3 regions of the Streptomyces sp. NPDC008163 genome follow, and region 1 is predicted to be linked to each of the others. Evidence: riboswitches for the same ligand, from Rfam matches in the RefSeq annotation. Region 1 holds a riboswitch; each other region holds the start of a gene.
What was found. Region 1 has a riboswitch for cyclic di-AMP ahead of ACFZAT_RS08940 (peptidoglycan DD-metalloendopeptidase family protein). Riboswitches for the same ligand answer to the same signal wherever they lie in the genome.
Positions count from the first base shown of each region.

Region 2: linked by a shared signal. The riboswitch ahead of ACFZAT_RS23080 (transglycosylase SLT domain-containing protein) and the one ahead of ACFZAT_RS08940 (peptidoglycan DD-metalloendopeptidase family protein) in region 1 are both predicted to bind cyclic di-AMP.
Region 3: linked by a shared signal. The riboswitch ahead of ACFZAT_RS01835 (NlpC/P60 family protein) and the one ahead of ACFZAT_RS08940 (peptidoglycan DD-metalloendopeptidase family protein) in region 1 are both predicted to bind cyclic di-AMP.

Region 1 is NZ_JBIBHG010000003.1:208,343-210,598, forward strand. It holds gene ACFZAT_RS08940 (peptidoglycan DD-metalloendopeptidase family protein) at 1-841, opposite strand, end outside; cyclic di-AMP (ydaO/yuaA leader) riboswitch at 845-1,000, opposite strand; gene ACFZAT_RS08945 (tyrosine-protein phosphatase) at 1,418-2,230, shown strand; gene ACFZAT_RS08950 (DUF6126 family protein) at 2,254-2,256, opposite strand, start outside.
Region 2 is NZ_JBIBHG010000010.1:252,310-254,565, forward strand. It holds gene ACFZAT_RS23075 (2,3-dihydro-2,3-dihydroxybenzoate dehydrogenase) at 1-727, opposite strand, end outside; cyclic di-AMP (ydaO/yuaA leader) riboswitch at 1,151-1,335, shown strand; gene ACFZAT_RS23080 (transglycosylase SLT domain-containing protein) at 1,339-2,205, shown strand.
Region 3 is NZ_JBIBHG010000001.1:363,931-366,186, reverse strand. It holds gene pcrA (DNA helicase PcrA) at 1-667, opposite strand, end outside; cyclic di-AMP (ydaO/yuaA leader) riboswitch at 829-979, shown strand; gene ACFZAT_RS01835 (NlpC/P60 family protein) at 978-2,132, shown strand; gene ACFZAT_RS01830 (hypothetical protein) at 2,191-2,256, opposite strand, start outside.

The DNA of each region.
Region 1 (2,256 bases):
GGAGGTGCGGGCCGGTGGCGTTGCCGGTGGAGCCGGAGAGGCCGACCTGCTGGCCCGCGGTCACGGTCTGGCCCGCCGAGACGGAGAGCGAGGACATGTGGCCGTACTGGGAGTAGTGGCCGTCGGCGTGCTTGATGACGACCTGGTTGCCGTAGGCGCCGCCCCAGCCGGCGGTTACGACGGTGCCGGAGGTGATGGCCTTCACGCTGGTGCCGGTGGAGACGGGGAAGTCGATGCCGGTGTGGCTGCCGCTGGACCAGCTGGCGCCGGAGGCGCGGTAGGCGGTGGTGTGGTTGCCGGGGACCGGGTGGACATAGCCGGAGGCGTTGTCCTGGGAGGCCGGGGCCTCGGTCTTGGCCTCGGTCCGCGCCTCGGTCTTGGTGTCGACCTTCGTCTCGGCCTTGGGCGCGGTCTTCGCCTCGGTCTTCTCCGCCGTCTTGGCGGGGGCCTTGGACGGGGTGGTGGCGGCGGGGGCCGCCTTGGCGCCGAGGGTCAGCTTCATGCCCGGGAAGATCAGGCTCGGGTTCTCGCCGACGACCTCGCGGTTGTCCTGGTACAGCTTGTGCCAGCCGCCCTTGAGGTGGTGCTGGGCGGCGATCTTCGACAGGTAGTCGCCGGAGACGACGGAGTACGTGGTGGTGCCGGCGCTCTTCGCGGGCGTGGCCGGGGCGGTGTGCGCGGCGGCCGACTTCGACGTGGCCGGGGCGGACTGCTCCGCGGCGTGGGCACCGGTGGCGCCGAGCAGCGGAAGCGCGATGACGGCTCCGCCGGCGCTCGCGGCGACGACGCCGCGGGCGATGGTGCTGGACTTGGGACGGCGGTGCTTACCCGAATTGGGCATGAAGAATTTCCTCTCCGGCGCCTGCGAGGTGAGCTGTCGGGTTCGGGCTGGAGATGCCCGGCCGCGCCTGGCGCGACTTCACCCCGAGCCGTCCGGTCGTCCCGGTCGGCGGCTTACCTGGTTCCCCCGCTCCTGCCACACGGTGAGTGGATGCGAATTCCGGACGGCGGCAGGATTGGGCGTTCCATCCGGATGGCATGGAACGTAAGCGAGCCGGGACGGCGGAAACAAGCCGCGCGTTCGGCACCGGATTCCGCTCCGGAATTGCGGTGCGGAATTCCGGTCACACTCCGTGGATTACGGATCTTGGCTTTCCGCGCGGTGCGGGGACTACCCAGCCGGGGCGTCACCACACACCGTCACGGATATGATCCCGCTCACGAGCGAGTGATCATCTCCCCTACAACCGGGGCAGGTTGGTCATATCCCATCAATACGGACATGTCATGGCCCTCGTCCGCCTCGGCTCGGAGCGGACGGCCGAGATGATTGCCCCGGGAACCGATGTCGTAGGGTCGCGGTCGTGGGCCCGTCGGCGACACGCGCCGGGGCAGAGCCGAGCCTCCAGGAGTGACCGTGACGCAGCAGCTGCCGCAGACCCCGCCGGCGGAGCCCGTACTCACCGGCGTCCGCAACTTCCGCGACGTGGGCGGCCTGCCCACCACCGACGGCCGCCGGGTCCGGCACGGCCGGCTCTACCGCAGCGGACACCTGGCGCACGCCACGGCCGAGGACGCGGCCTTCCTCGGCGGGCTCGGCCTGCACACGGTCTTCGACTTCCGCAACGCGGCGGACCACAAGCTGGACGGCCTGGACATCGAGCTGCCCGGCGTCCGGAACGTGAGCATCCCGCTCAGCGACCCGGCGGACGGCGCGGAGTTCTGGCGGATGGTGCGCGACGGGAACATCGCGGAGCTCCGCTCGATCCTGGCCGACGGAAAGGGGACCCGCCGCATGGTCGCCTCGTACCGCTCGATCATCCTGGAACGCACCGGCGAGCACAGCCGGGTGCTGCACGCCCTGGCCGAGGACAGTGTGCCCGCCCTGATGCACTGCGCGGCCGGCAAGGACCGGGCCGGGCTCTCCATCGCGGTGACGCTGCTGGCGGTGGGCGTCGGACGGGAGACCATCGAGGCCGACTACCTCAAGTCGAACGACGCGCACCGCCGCTACCGCATCCGGCGCAGCGACACCTCGGCCACCGGGATGTCCCCGGAGGTACTGGAGCTGCTCAACCCGCTCTTCGGTGCCCAGCCCGACTACCTCGCCGCGGCCTTCGCCGCCATCGACGAGACCTGGGGCGGCACCGACCGCTATCTCGCCGACGGGCTGAAGCTCACGCCCGCCACCCGGGAGCGGCTGCGCGAGACGCTCCTCGACGAGGCCTGAGGCGGGGGCCGGGCCGGCTTCCGCTA
Region 2 (2,256 bases), on a different contig from region 1:
CGATGCGGCCGAGCGGGATGCCCGTGCGGTAGCTCGCCGGGTCCCCGGCTATGACGCGCCGCGCGGCGGGCCCGTCGTCGCCCGCCTCGCCGGCCGGCCACATCCCGCGCTGCATGTCGGTGAGTGTGGAGCCGGGCGAGACCGTGTTGCAGCGGACGCCCCGGGGGGCCAGCTCCAGACCGAGGCACTTGGTGAACATGACGGAGGCGGCCTTCGACGCGGCGTACGCCGCCATGGTCGTACGGGGAATGCCGGCGGCGTTGGAAGCGACGGTGACGATGCTGCCCGCGCCCCGGTCCGCCATCCGGCCGGCCACGGACCGCGAGACGTGGAAGACCCCGTCGGTGTTGACGGCGAACGTCGCCCGCCAGTCCTCGTCGGTGAGCTCGGTGACCGGTGAACAGCGCAGTATCCCGGCCACGTTGACCGCGATGTCGAGGGCGCCGAGCGTGTCCTCCGCCTCCGCGACCAGGGCCTCGACGGCCGCCGCGTCGGTGACGTCCAGCGCCCGGGCCACGACGCGCCCGTCGTACTCCCGGGCGAGGGCGTCGACGCCCTCCGGGGCCGCGTCGGTCGCCAGGACCCGGCAGCCGCGTGCGACGAGGGCCCGCACGACCGCCTCCCCTATGCCGCGTGCGGCTCCCGTCACGAGGGCCAGCCGCCCGGTGAGTTCGCGGTCGGCGGGCGTGACCGAAGGGCGGGAAGAAGGGGCGGAGCGCGGCGCCATGGTCGTGGGGTCTCCCTGGGGCGGTGAACGAGGGGCAGCAATACTTAGGTAAGCCTAACCATAGAGTGATCACGTGAGCGAGGGGGCCGGTACCCGCGATCCAGGCCGCCCTCGGATCACTCTGTGCCCCTTTTGTGGTCGTATCAGCGCAATGTCAATTACAGGCGATCGGGACGGTTCTGATGGTGTCGTATGCTCCCAAAACGGACTAATGATGCCATTCTGCACTCAGTGGGCAGCGTCACGTCGGCCGTTTCTGACGCGCAATCCGATCTCGCGGTTCCCAGTCGTGCCAAGAAATTTGACTTCCCCCGGCGCGGGCGATCATGAGCATTTCCTTTGATTGATCTTGCAAAACAATTGTGATCAGCAATTCCGGGCTTGTTCCGGCCGTCGTTTCTCGCTTACGGTCCCGTCATCAATCCGGATGGAACGCCGAATCCTGCCGCCGTCCGGGAACCCGACCACTCACGTACGGCAGGAGCGGGGGACCCAGGTTTGCCGCCGGTCCGGAATCCGGGGCGGCTAGGGGTGAAGTCGCCATGCGCGACCGGACATCTCCAGTCCGAACCCGACAGCTCACCTCGCAGGCGACGGAGAGGAAATACGCCATGCCCATCACGGGTAAGCACCGTCGTGCCAAGTCCGCGTCCCTGACCCGCGGTTTCATCGCCGTCAGCGCGGGCGGAGCCGTTCTCGCGCTCCCCCTGATCTCGGCCGGATCGGCCTCCGCCGCACCCGCCAAGACCGTCGTCGCCGAAAAGGCTGCGGCCCCGACTTCCGTCGCCGGCAAGGAAATTGCCGTGCGCAAGGCGGCGCCCACCACCTATTCCGTGGTGTCCGGCGATTCGCTTTACAAGATCGCCCAGGGGCATTCCCTCAGCGGCGGCTGGGAGCGGCTGTACAAGGACAACCGCGGTGCGGTCGGCAGCAATCCCGACCTCATTCACCCGGGCCTGAAGCTCACCATCGGCGCCAAGCCCGAGGCCGCCGCCCCGAAGCCTGCGAAGAAGAGCGCGTTCAAGGCGGAGACCGCCGAGAAGAACGGCGACACCGCCCCCCGGACCGAGAGCGCCGACCGCGCCGACCGCTCCGAGCGCACCGCCGTCCCGGTCGCCGCCGAGAAGCCCGCCGAGACCCAGGCGTCCGTCACGTACACCGACGACCTCGACGGCTGGATCAAGGAATCCCTGGCGATCATGGGGCAGCAGGGCATCCCCGGCAGCTACGACGGCATCTACCGCAACATCATGCGCGAGTCCTCGGGCAACCCGATGGCGATCAACAACTGGGACATCAACGCCGTCAACGGCACCCCCTCCAAGGGGCTGCTCCAGGTGATCCAGCCCACCTTCGACGCCTACCACGTGCCCGGTACGTCGACGGACATCTACGACCCGGTCGCCAACATCACGGCCGCGTGCAACTACGCCGCCGCCACGTACGGCTCGATGGACAACGTCTTCGGCGCGTACTGATCCACACCGGCCCCGCGCCCGGGGCAGGGACGTGAGCAGGGGCGGAAGGAA
Region 3 (2,256 bases), on a different contig from region 1:
CCTGGCCCGCGAAGGTCTCCTCGTCGATGAGCTCGTTCTTGAGGTTGGAGACCTTGGCGGTGAAGGACTTCGGCGGGTAGCGCTTCGGGTCCAGCTCCAGGTCGCGGCAGACCAGGGCCATGAGCCGCTTGGAGTCGGCGGCGTCGTAGATCGAGAACGAGGACGTGAAGCCGAGCCGCTTGGACTCGCGGCGCAGGATACGGACGCAGGCGCTGTGGAAGGTCATGACCCACATCGCGTTGGCCCGGGGCCCGACCAGCTGCTCGACGCGCTCCTTCATCTCGCCGGCGGCCTTGTTGGTGAAGGTGATCGCCAGGATCTGGCCGGGGTGGACGCCCCGCTCGGCCAGCAGGTGGGCGATGCGGTGGGTGAGCACCCGGGTCTTGCCGGAGCCCGCCCCGGCCACGATGAGCAGGGGCGACCCGGCGTGCACGACGGCGGCGCGCTGCTCGGTGTTCAGCCCGTCGAGCAGCGCCTCGGGGTCGATGACGGGGCGGTGCGCGCCGTCGCGGTAGTACGCGTCACGGGGCGGCGGGGGCCCCTCGAACACGCCCGCGAACAGGTCCTCCGGCACCGCTTCGGGTGCGGGGTCCTCGGGGGGCGGCGGGGGCGCGTCCTCCTCCTGCTGGAGGCCGGCCAGGAAACTGTCGTCAAAGAGGCTGCTCATCGCTGTCCGAGTCTAAGGCGCCCGACTGACACCCGGCCCCGGTCCGGAAAGGTCACGGAAATGTATCGGGCATATCGCACACCAACCTTCACAGCGGCCCCATGAGTTGGCTAGCGTGCACGTTCGGACGGCCCGTACCCCCAGAGGCGACCTACGCCGAGCGTGCCGCCACGCCGAATCCGGGCCCGCCCGGAACCGGGGACCCACACGCAGTACCGGGGTGAATCGGTCCTTCCCCACCGGACCGTAGGGCAGCCTTCCGTTCCGCCCGAACCCGACAGCTAACCCGGTAGGCGGTCCACGGAAGGAGATGCCGGCCTTGGCGTCGCATCGCAAACCGCGCACCCGGATGCGCTCCACCGTCCCGGCCGTCGGGCTGACCTCGGCCGCGCTGGCCTCGGTGACCCTGCTGTCCTCCCAGAGCGCGATGGCCGCGCCCGCGCCGAAGCCGAGCATCGAGGAAGTACAGAAGAAGGTCGACGACCTGTACCGGCAGGCCGGCAACGCGACCCAGAAGTACAACCAGGCCAAGGAGGCCACGGACCGGCAGAAGTCCAGGGTCGACTCGCTCCTGGACGACGTGGCCGAGCGCACCGAGAAGGTGAACGACGCCCGCAGGACGCTGGGCAACTACGCCGCCGCCCAGTACCGCAACGGCGGCCTCGCGCCGACCGCGACCTTCTTCCTGGCCGACGACCCGCAGTCGTTCTTCGACCAGACGCACCTCATGGACCGGATGGCCGAGCGCCAGCAGCAGGCGGTCACGGAGTTCCGTACGCAGCAGGCCAAGGCGTCCGAGCAGCGGGCCGAGGCCGTGGAGAGCCTGGAGACGCTGACCGAGTCGCAGGCCTCGCTGCGCACCAGCAAGCAGAACGTCCAGACGAAGCTGACAGAGGCCCGGACGCTGCTGTCGAAGCTGACCGCCGAGGAGAAGGCGCGGCTGGCGGAGCTGGAGCGCAAGAAGGAGGCGGAGGCGAAGCGGAAGGCCGCGGAGCTGGCGAAGAAGCAGGCCGCCGCCCGTAAGGAGGCCGAGCGGAAGGCCAAGGAGGCGGGGAGCAGCGGTACGGAGACGGGCTCGGGCTCCGGTTCGGACACCGGCTCCGGGAGCAGCGCCTCCACCAAGGCGGAGAAGGTCCTCGCGTTCGCCCGCGCCCAGATCGGCAAGCCGTACGTCTGGGGGGCGACGGGCCCCGCCTCGTACGACTGCTCGGGGCTGACGCAGGCGGCCTGGAAGGCGGCGGGCGTCGACCTCCCGCGTACCACCTGGGACCAGGTGAACGTCGGGACCCGGATCGCGACGGCCGATCTGCAACCCGGTGACCTGGTCTTCTTCTACGACGACATCAGCCACGTGGGGATCTACAAGGGCGACGGGATGATGATCCACGCGCCGAAGCCCGGGGCGAACGTGCGCGAGGAGTCGATCTACTACATGCCGATCTACGGGAGTGTGCGCCCGGCCTGACCGGGGAGGGGGGCCGGTCCGAGCGGGCCGGCCCCCTCTTCCGGGGCGCGTCCGCCGCTCAGGTCCAGAGCGTGGCGATGAAGATGTTCGCCAGGGTCAGCGCGCCGACCGCCGCGAAGGCGCC